2 regions of the Streptomyces sp. NPDC002935 genome follow, and region 1 is predicted to be linked to the other one. Evidence: riboswitches for the same ligand, from Rfam matches in the RefSeq annotation. Region 1 holds a riboswitch; the other holds the start of a gene.
The links. A riboswitch is a leader RNA that binds a small molecule or an ion and turns the genes downstream of it on or off. The one in region 1 is predicted to bind cobalamin.
Positions count from the first base shown of each region.

Region 2: another riboswitch for cobalamin. It lies ahead of metE (5-methyltetrahydropteroyltriglutamate--homocysteine S-methyltransferase); the one in region 1 lies ahead of ABZX90_RS15385 (ribonucleoside-diphosphate reductase subunit alpha).

Region 1 covers NZ_JBEXNW010000010.1:1,260-6,262, reverse strand. The annotation lists gene ABZX90_RS15390 (ribonucleotide-diphosphate reductase subunit beta) at 1-43, opposite strand, end outside; gene ABZX90_RS15385 (ribonucleoside-diphosphate reductase subunit alpha) at 43-2,460, opposite strand; cobalamin riboswitch at 2,595-2,744, opposite strand; gene mctP (monocarboxylate uptake permease MctP) at 2,955-4,565, opposite strand; gene ABZX90_RS15375 (DUF3311 domain-containing protein) at 4,562-4,843, opposite strand.
Region 2 covers NZ_JBEXNW010000011.1:156,892-161,894, reverse strand. The annotation lists gene ABZX90_RS17385 (CbtA family protein) at 1-268, shown strand, start outside; gene metE (5-methyltetrahydropteroyltriglutamate--homocysteine S-methyltransferase) at 342-2,660, opposite strand; cobalamin riboswitch at 2,824-3,057, opposite strand; gene meaB (methylmalonyl Co-A mutase-associated GTPase MeaB) at 3,190-4,173, opposite strand; gene scpA (methylmalonyl-CoA mutase) at 4,170-5,003, opposite strand, start outside.

The DNA of each region.
Region 1 (5,003 bases):
GGTTCTTCTCGGACGCGGCCTTCTCGGTGTTCGTGGCGCTCATTACTGGCAGGCCTCGCAGGACTCGGGGTTTTCCAGGGAGCAGGCGACGGCGTCGGGATCGGCCACCTGCTGCACGGGGATGGTCTTCTCGGGCTGCGCCTGGGCCGCGCGGGCGATGCGTGTCGCCGGGCGGGAGCGCAGGTAGTACGTCGTCTTCAGGCCCGACTTCCAGGCGTAGGAATACATCGAGGAGAGCTTGCCGATGGTCGGCGTCTCCAGGAACAGGTTCAGGGACTGCGCCTGGTCCAGGAACGGGGTCCGGGCGGCGGCCATGTCGATCAGGCCGCGCTGCGGGATCTCCCACGCCGTGCGGTACAGGTCGCGGACGTCCTGCGGGACCCAGGTGAAGCCCTGCACCGAGCCGCTGGACTCGCGCAGCGCCTCACGGGTCTGCGCGTCCCACACGCCGAGCTTCTTCAGCTCGGCCACCAGGTAGGAGTTGACCTGGAGGAACTCGCCGGAGAGCGTCTCGCGCTTGAACAGGTTCGACACCTGCGGCTCGATGCACTCGTAGACGCCCGCGATGGACGCGATGGTGGCGGTGGGCGCGATCGCGAGCAGCAGCGAGTTGCGCATGCCGACCGCCGCGATCCGCTGCCGCAGGGCCGCCCAGCGCTCCGGCCAGTTCAGCTCGACGTCGAAGTGGTCCGGGTGCAGCACGCCACGGGCGGTACGGGTCTTCTCCCAGGCGGGGAGCGGGCCGATGGGGGTCCCCCCTGCACCGGAGCCTGTCGAAGGTGCTTGGGGGCGCTCGGCGAGGTCCGCGGAGGCCTCGTACGCGGCGAGCATGATGCGCTCGGCGATCCGGGTGGACAGCGCGCGGGCCTCGGGCGAGTCGAAGGGCAGCCGCAGCTTGAAGAAGACGTCCTGGAGACCCATCGCGCCCAGGCCCACCGGACGCCACTTGGCGTTGGAGCGGCGCGCCTGCTCGGTCGGGTAGAAGTTGATGTCGACGACACGGTCGAGGAAGGTGACCGCGGTGCGCACGGTCTCGTCGAGCCGCTCCCAGTCGATGTCCTGGCCGACCACGAACGCGCCCAGGTTGACCGAGCCCAGGTTGCAGACCGCCGTCTCCCCGTCGTCCGTGACCTCCAGGATCTCGGTGCACAGGTTCGAGGAGTGGACGGTGTGGCCCGGCTCCGCCGTCTGGTTGGCGGTGCGGTTGGCGGCGTCCTTGAAGGTCATCCAGCCGTTGCCGGTCTGCGCGAGGGTGCGCATCATCCGGCCGTACAGATCGCGGGCCGGGATGGTCTTCTTGGCGAGACCCGCCTCCTCGGCCTTGCGGTACGCGGCGTCGAACGCGTCGCCCCACAGGTCGACCAGTTCCGGCACGTCGGAGGGGGAGAAGAGGGACCAGACGCCGTCCTCGTTCACCCGCCGCATGAACTCGTCCGGGATCCAGTGCGCGAGGTTCAGGTTGTGCGTACGCCGGGCGTCCTCACCGGTGTTGTCGCGCAGCTCCAGGAACTCCTCGATGTCGGAGTGCCAGGTCTCCAGGTAGACCGCGGCCGCGCCCTTGCGCCGGCCGCCCTGGTTCACGGCGGCGACCGAGGCGTCGAGTGTCTTGAGGAACGGGACGATGCCGTTGGAGTGCCCGTTGGTGCCCCGGATCAGTGAACCGCGCGAGCGGATGCGGGAGTAGGACAGGCCGATGCCGCCCGCGTGCTTCGACAGGCGCGCCACCTGGTGGTAGCGGTCGTAGATGGAGTCCAGCTCGTCCAGCGGGGAGTCGAGGAGGTAGCAGGACGACATCTGCGGGTGCCGCGTACCGGAGTTGAACAGCGTGGGGGAGGAGGGGAGGTAGTCGAGGCGGCTCATGAGCCGGTAGAGCGCGGCGACTTCGTCCACGGAGCGGGCCGTGTCGTCCTCGGCGAGGCCGGACGCCACCCGGAGCATGAAGTGCTGGGGCGTCTCGACGACCGACCGGGTGATCGGGTGCCGGAGCAGATAGCGGCTGTGCAGGGTGCGCAGCCCGAAGTAGCCGAAGCGGTCGTCGCCCTCGACGTCGATCAGCGCGTCGAGGCGGGCGCTGTGCAGCCGGACGAACGCGGCCGTGCGGTCGGCGATCAGGCCCTCGCGGTGGCCGACGGCGACCGACTCGGAGAAGGTCGTGACGCCCTGGGAGGCGGCCTCGGCGGCGATGCCGATCGTGAGCAGGCGGGCGGCCAGCCGGGAGTAGACGGGGTCCTCGGAGATGAGACCGGCGGCCGCCTCGGTGGCCAGTTCGCGCAGCTCGGCCTCGTCGGCGCGGGCGGACCGGCCGCGCAGCGCCGCGGCGGCGACCCGGCCGGGGTCGGCGTCGGTGAGGTCGGCGGTGAGGTCCGTCAGGGTCCGCAACAACACGGCTCCGGGACCGTCGGTCTCCACCGGGGCCTGCTGCGCGGTCACTGAAGCCGGATCGGCTGGCGCGATGGTCACGTGGGGCTCTCCCTCGCTCGGCACGGGGCCTTGCGGGAAGGAGCGGGGCACACGGGAGCGCTTCTGGGCAGCAGCGCACCGCGTCCACCGGCCCAATTCCACGAGGCCCGGACGTCGTCGGCACCCGGGCCGGACGGCCGGGGCGCGCTGTCGGCAGGTCCTCGGACTGACGCGAGTGCGGGCACGTGGGTACGCGAACACACACAAGTACACCGTTGCGGGACAGTTCCGGATTCGCACCGGATTCCCCTGCGGTGACAGCGACCATGAGCATACATCTTGTGTCGGGCTTCGGGAGTGCCCCCACATGTTGTGTCCGGAGGGTGTCGGGGAGCGCTACGGAGTGTGGTGGAGCGTCAACTCGTAGGTGAGCGGCCGGAGGTCGTCGGGCCGAGCGCGAGGGCCCCGCCGTGCCCGCCCGGCACGGCGACGGGCCGCCGGTTCCCGCCCGGCGGCCCGTCGTACGGCGCTGTCGCTTCCTTCGCAATCAGTGGCTAGTGGCTCGCGTCCGCGGTGGCCGGCGGGAGCTCCGTCTCGACCCCCGGGTCTCCCGCGTCGGCCGTGTAGTCCCCGGGCGACGTCTGGTCGATGCCGTCCGGGGCCTTGAACGCCCTGAGGGCGAAGGTGAGGACGACGGCCACGGCCACGTTCAGGACGAACGCCGTCAGGCCGATGTAGCCGATCTCGCCGATGCCGGGGATCTCCTTCGAGCTGCCGCCGAAGTGCTTCTGGGTCGGCGAGGCCACCCCGTAGGCGGCGATCGTGCCGTAGAGCATGCCGACCGCCCAGCCGCCCAGCAGTGCCCAGCGGTGGAACCAGCGGGTGAACAGCCCGCCGACCAGCGCCGGGAAGGTCTGCAGGATCCAGATGCCGCCGAGCAACTGGAAGTTGATCGCGACGGTCTTGTCCATGGTCAGGACGAACACCAGCGCACCGACCTTCACCAGGAGCGAGACCAGCTTGGAGACCTGGGTCTCCTGCCGCGGGGTCGCGTCCGGCTTGATGAAGTCCTTGTAGATGTTGCGGGTGAAGAGGTTCGCGGCCGCGATGGACATGATGGCCGCCGGGACGAGCGCTCCGATGCCGATAGCGGCGAAGGCCACGCCCGCGAACCAGTCGGGGAACATGTTCTCGAAGAGCTGGGGGATGGCGAGCTGGCCGTTCTGCACCTTCACACCGGCCGCGATCGCCATGAACCCGAGCAGGGCGAGCAGGCCCAGCATCAGCGAGTACAGCGGCAGGATCGTGGTGTTGCGGCGGATCACCTCGCGGCTGCGGCTGGACAGCGTCGCGGTGATCGAGTGCGGATACATGAACAGCGCCAGCGCCGAGCCGAGCGCGAGGGTGGCGTACGTCCACTGGCCCGCCTCGGCGGGGACGATCCCGCCGGCGCCCGCGGCCGTGTACTTGTCGCTCGCCGCCTTGAAGATCTCGTCGAAGCCGCCCAGCTTGATCGGGATGTAGATGATGGCCACCGCGATCACGATGTAGATCAGGGTGTCCTTCACGAACGCGATCAGGGCGGGGGCCCGCAGGCCCGAGGAGTAGGTGTACGCGGCCAGCACACCGAAGGCGATGAGGAGCGGGAGGTCCTTGACGAACCAGTTGGTGCTGTCGCCGCCGCCCACGCCCATCACGTCGAGGACGGCCTGGATGCCGACCAGTTGGAGCGCGATGTACGGCATGGTGGCCAGGATGCCGGTGACGGCCACGGCGAGGGACAGGCCCTTGGAACCGAAGCGGCCGCGCACGAAGTCCGAGGTCGTCACATAGCCGTGCTTGTGGGAGACCGACCAGAGGCGGGGCAGGAACGTGAAGATAAGCGGGTAGACCAGGATCGTGTACGGCACGGCGAAGAAGCCGGCGGCGCCCGCCGCGTAGATCGCCGCGGGTACGGCGACGAAGGTGTACGCGGTGTAGAGGTCGCCGCCGAGCAGGAACCAGGTCACCCAGGTGCCGAAGGACCGTCCGCCCAGGCCCCATTCGTCGAGGCTGTGTTCGTTGTCGGCCCGGCGCCAGCGTGCGGCCAGGAAGCCCATGACCGTGACGGCCAGGAAGAAGAAGACGAAGACGCCGAGGGCGACGCCGTTCACACCGTCGTTCATGCTCCGGCACCTCCCTCGGCGGAGGCGGAGGCCGAGGCGGCGGCGCGGGCGCGCTGGTCACGCCGCCACAGCTGGTACGCGGTCACGGTCAGTACCGTGGACAGGGGCACCCACAGCAACTGGTACCAGTAGAAGAACGGGATGCCGATGAAGGCCGGGTCGGTCTTCGTGTAGGAGCCGACCCACAGCATCGCCACGAAGGGCGCGAGCAGGCAGAGGGCGATCACCACACGGACCGGTGTCACCACCGGTGGTTTCACTTCGGGCAGGTCTGACATGGGTCGGCTCCGTCCCCTCATCGATCACCTGAGCAACGCGCAGGCAATCTAGGCGACGGTTCCGCTTTAGGGAACACCCCCGTCCGGACGCCGGGTGTGGAGGGTTCGTGTGGGCGCGCACAGCGCCCCAGCAGGAGCTGAACCCCTTTCGCGGGCACGG
Region 2 (5,003 bases), on a different contig from region 1:
CAGGCTCGGCACTTGGTACGCGACGGTCGCCGCGTTGGCCGCCTTCGCCGTCGTGATCGGCCTGGCCTACGAGTTCCTGCCCGTGATCAACGAGGTGCCGCGGGACTTCCCCGCCACCCTTCTCTGGCGCTTCCGGCTCTCCGCCCTGGCCATCCAGACCACACTGTGGGTCGGATTCGGCCTGGTCTTCGGCGAGTTGGCCGAGCGGATGCTCAATCCCAAGCCCGCGACAGTCCCGTCCGGGCGCTCGGTTCCGGCCGCGAACTGAATCCTGCGGGACACCAGAGGGGCCCTCGGAACCATCCGGGGGCCCCTCTCGCGTTGTGCGGACCTCCACCGTGTCAGGACCCCGAGAGTTCCCCGCGGACGGTGTGGGCGGCGGCGACGAGGTTCTCCAGTGAGGCGCGGGTCTCGGGCCAGCCGCGGGTCTTCAAGCCGCAGTCGGGATTCACCCACAGCCGTTCGGCGGGGATGGCCTTCAGCCCGGCCCGCAGGAGTTCGGCGGCCTCCTGGGTGCTCGGAACGCGCGGGGAGTGGATGTCGTACACGCCGGGTCCCGCCTCGCGCGGGTAGCCGTGCGCGGCGAGTTCCCGCGCGACCTGCATGCGGGAGCGGGCCGCCTCCAGGCTGATGACGTCGGCGTCGAGATCGTCGATGGCCTGGACGATGTCCCCGAACTCGGCGTAGCACATGTGCGTGTGGATCTGCGTGTCCGGGCGGACTCCGCTCGTGCTGAGCCGGAACGCCTCCGTGGCCCACGCCAGGTACGCCGGTCGGTCGGCCGTGCGCAGCGGGAGTGTCTCGCGCAGCGCGGGTTCGTCGACCTGGATCACCGAACTCCCGGCCGCCTCCAGGTCGTTCACCTCGTCCCGCAGGGCCAGGGCGACCTGGCGGGCGGTGTCACCGAGGGGCTGGTCGTCGCGGACGAAGGACCAGGCGAGCATGGTGACCGGCCCGGTGAGCATGCCCTTGACCGGGCGATCGGTCAGCGACTGGGCGTACGTCGTCCAGCGCACCGTCATCGGCTCGGGGCGGGAGATGTCGCCGACCAGGATCGGCGGGCGGACATAGCGGGTGCCGTAGGACTGCACCCAGCCGTACCGCGTCGCCAGGTAACCGGTGAGCTGCTCGGCGAAGTACTGGACCATGTCGTTGCGTTCGGCCTCGCCGTGCACCAGGACGTCCAGACCGGTCTTGTCCTGGAAGGCGATCACCTCCTGGATCTCGGCCTTGATGCGCTCCTCGTAGCCGACCGTGCCGATCCGGCCCGCGCGGAGATCGGCGCGCGCGGTGCGCAGTTCGCCGGTCTGCGGGAAGGAGCCGATGGTGGTGGTCGGCAGCAGCGGGAGACCGAGGTGGGCGCGCTGGGCCGCTACGCGCTCGCCGTACGGCTGGGACCGGCGGCCGTCGGCCTCCGTGACGGCGGCGGCGCGGGCCCGGACGGCCGGGTCGTGCGTGATCGGCGAGTTCGCCCGAGAGGCCAGGTCGGCGCGGTTGGCGGCGAGTTCGGCCGAGATGCTGCCGGTGCCCTGGGTGAGCCCCTTGGCCAGGGAGACGACCTCGGCCGTCTTCTGACGGGCGAAGGCGAGCCAGCGCAGGATCTGCGGCTCGATGTCCCGCTCCGGGGCGGAGTCGAGGGGCACGTGGAGTAGGGAGCAGGAGGCCGACACGTCGACCCGGTCGGCCAGCCCGAGCAGGGTGCCGAGGGTGGCCAGGGACTTCTCCAGGTCGTTCACCCAGATGTTACGGCCGTCGACCACACCCGCGACCAGGCGCTTGCCCGGCAGTCCGCCCACGGCGGCCAGGGCGTCCAGGTTGGCGCCGGCCGCCCCGGTGAAGTCCAGGGCGAGTCCCTCGACCGGAGCCTTGGCCAGTACCGGCAGCGCGTCGCCGAGCCGGTCGAAGTACGAGGCGACCAGGAGCTTCGGCCGGTCGCGGAGACCACCCAGCTCGCGGTAGGCCCGTGCGGCGGCGTTCAGTTGGGCCGGGCTGCGGTCCTGGACGAGCGCGGGCTCGTCCAACTGCGCCCACTCCGCGCCCGCCGCGCGCAGGTCGGCGAGGACTTCGGTGTACACCGGCAGCAGCCGGTCGAGGAGGGTGAGCGGGTCGAAGTCCGCCGGCGCGCCCGGGGCGGGCTTGGCCAGCAGGAGATAGGTGACCGGACCGACCAGCACCGGGCGGGCGCTCAACTCAAGGGCGAGTGCCTCCTCCAACTCGGCTACCTGCTGGGTGGAGTCGGCCGTGAAGACGGTGTCCGGGCCCAGTTCGGGCACCAGGTAGTGGTAGTTCGTGTCGAACCACTTCGTCATCTCCAGCGGTGCCACGTTCTGGGTGCCACGCGCCATGGCGAAGTAGCCGTCCAGGGCGTCCACTTCGACAGCGGCGCGGTGGCGGGCGGGAATCGCACCGACCATGACGGTGGCGTCGAGGACGTGGTCGTACGTGGAGAAGGCACCCGTCGGCACCTCGTCGATACCGGCGTCGGCCAGCGACTGCCAGTTCCCGCGACGCAGTTCCGCGGCGGTGGCGCGCAGGGCGTCGGCGGTGACACGGCCCTTCCAGTAGCCCTCGATCGCCTTCTTCAGTTCCCGGTTCGGGCCCTGACGGGGGTAGCCGTACACGGTGGCCCGTGCTGCCGCGGCTGCGGGCTTGGTGGTCACGGAGATCTCCTTCGCGAGATGAATCCCTGAGATCCCGGCACCGGGACGAGAGCGCGAAGGGGTGACGAACCGGACGGAGGCAACCCCGCGCCGTTCAGCGCGGTCGTCCGCCGATCTGTACGCCGACCGCCCACGAGGTCACCGGGATGTCCGCGCACGAGTCGGTTGTACGCGGGCAGTCGGCAGGTCTTCGGACTCGTGGACACGGCTCGTCGTACCGAGGTCGTACGAGACACCTACTGGCCGTCGCTTCCCAGACCCCGTTCATCGGGCCCAGTGCGTTTGACGGCGGTCGTTCCCACTCACCGCTGCGGGGCAGTCCCGGATTTCCACCGGGTTCCCTCTTACGACGCATCCCGTCTGGCGGACGGGGCGAACCAACTGCACCGGCCAGCCTACGGGGTGGCACGCCGGAAGGGGGCGACATGTGCGGATCGACCAGGACACCGGCACCTTCATCCCGTATTCGGTGGCGGAATGACCGGGCCTGAACGGTGGCAGGGTGTCACCCCGCCACCGCCCGAGCGGTTCAGGAACCCGCGCCGCCGAACACCTTCAGAATCCGCTCCGCCGCGAGCGTCGCCGTCAACCCGCCCTCCCGCACCTGTCGTTCGAGGTCGGGTGCGAGCGCCCGTACGGCCTGGTCGGCGTGCAGACGGCCGAGGAGTTCGTCGCGGACCATCGTCCAGGTCCAGTCCACCTGCTGGTCACGGCGCTTGTCGGCGAGACGGCCGGTCGAGTCGAGCAGGGTGCGATGCTGTTCCAGGCGGTCCCAGACGGTGTCCAGACCGGCCGACTCGCGGGCGCTGCAACTCAGCACCGGAGGCGTCCAGGCGGCGTCCTTGCCGTGCATCAGCCGCAGGGCGCCGGCCAGTTCACGCGCGGCGGACTGCGCGTCACGCGTGTGCGGGCCGTCCGCCTTGTTGACGGCGATCACGTCGGCCAGCTCCAGGACGCCCTTCTTGATGCCCTGAAGCTGGTCCCCGGTGCGGGCCAGCGTCAACAGGAGGAAGGAGTCGACCATGTTCGCGACGGCCGTCTCCGACTGGCCGACACCGACCGTCTCCACCAGCACCACGTCGTAGCCCGCCGCCTCCATCACCACGATCGACTCGCGGGTCGCCTTGGCGACCCCGCCGAGCGTTCCGGCGGTGGGGGAGGGGCGGATGAAGGCGGCCGGGTCAACGGCCAGCCGCTCCATACGGGTCTTGTCGCCCAGGATCGAGCCGCCCGTACGGCTGGAGGACGGGTCGACGGCGAGCACCGCGACGCGGTACCCGAGCGAGGTCAGCATCGTGCCGAACGCGTCGATGAACGTCGACTTGCCCACGCCCGGCACCCCGCTGATGCCGATCCGCCGCGCCTTCCCGCTGTGCGGGAGCAGCTCGGTCAGCAACTCCTGCGCCAGCGCCCGGTGCTGGGGCCGGGTGGACTCGACGAGCGTGATGGCGCGGGCCACGAGCGCCCGCTTCCCGTCGAGCACACCCTTGACATAGGTGTCGAGTTCGATCACAGGGCGTGCCCGAGACCGGTGGAGAGCCGCTGGACGAGGTCGTACGCCGCGTCCGGGATCACCGTCCCGGGCGGGAAGACGGCCGCCGCGCCCATCTCCAGCAACGTCGGCACGTCCTGCGGCGGGATCACCCCGCCGACCACGATCATGATGTCCTCGCGGCCCTCCGCGGCCAGCTCCTCGCGCAGCGCCGGTACGAGGGTGAGATGCCCGGCGGCCAGCGACGAGACGCCCACGATGTGCACGTCCGCCTCCACCGCCTGGCGGGCCACCTCGGCCGGCGTCTGGAACAGCGGGCCGACGTCCACGTCGAAGCCGAGGTCGGCGAAGGCGGTAGCGATCACCTTCTGGCCGCGGTCGTGACCGTCCTGGCCCATCTTGGCGACGAGGATGCGCGGGCGGCGGCCCTCCGACTCCTCGAACGCGTCCACCAGCGTGCGGGTGCGGTCCACGGACGGGGACTCCCCTGCTTCGTTGCGGTACACGCCGGAGATCGTACGGATCTGGCCCGCGTGCCGCCCGTACACCTTCTCCAGGGCGTCGGAGATCTCCCCGACGGTGGCCATCGCGCGGGCCGCGCGCACCGCCAGTTCCAGCAGGTTGCCCTCGCCGCCCGCCGCTCGCGTCAGGGCGTCCAGCGCGTCCTGGCACGCCCGCTCGTCGCGCTCCGCGCGCAGCCGCCGCAGCTTCTCGATCTGCTGCGTGCGTACGGAGGAGTTGTCGACCTTGAGGACGTCGATCTTCTCGTCGGTCTCCACGCGGTACTTGTTGACGCCGATGACCGGCTGACGGCCGGAGTCGATGCGGGCCTGGGTGCGGGCCGCCGCCTC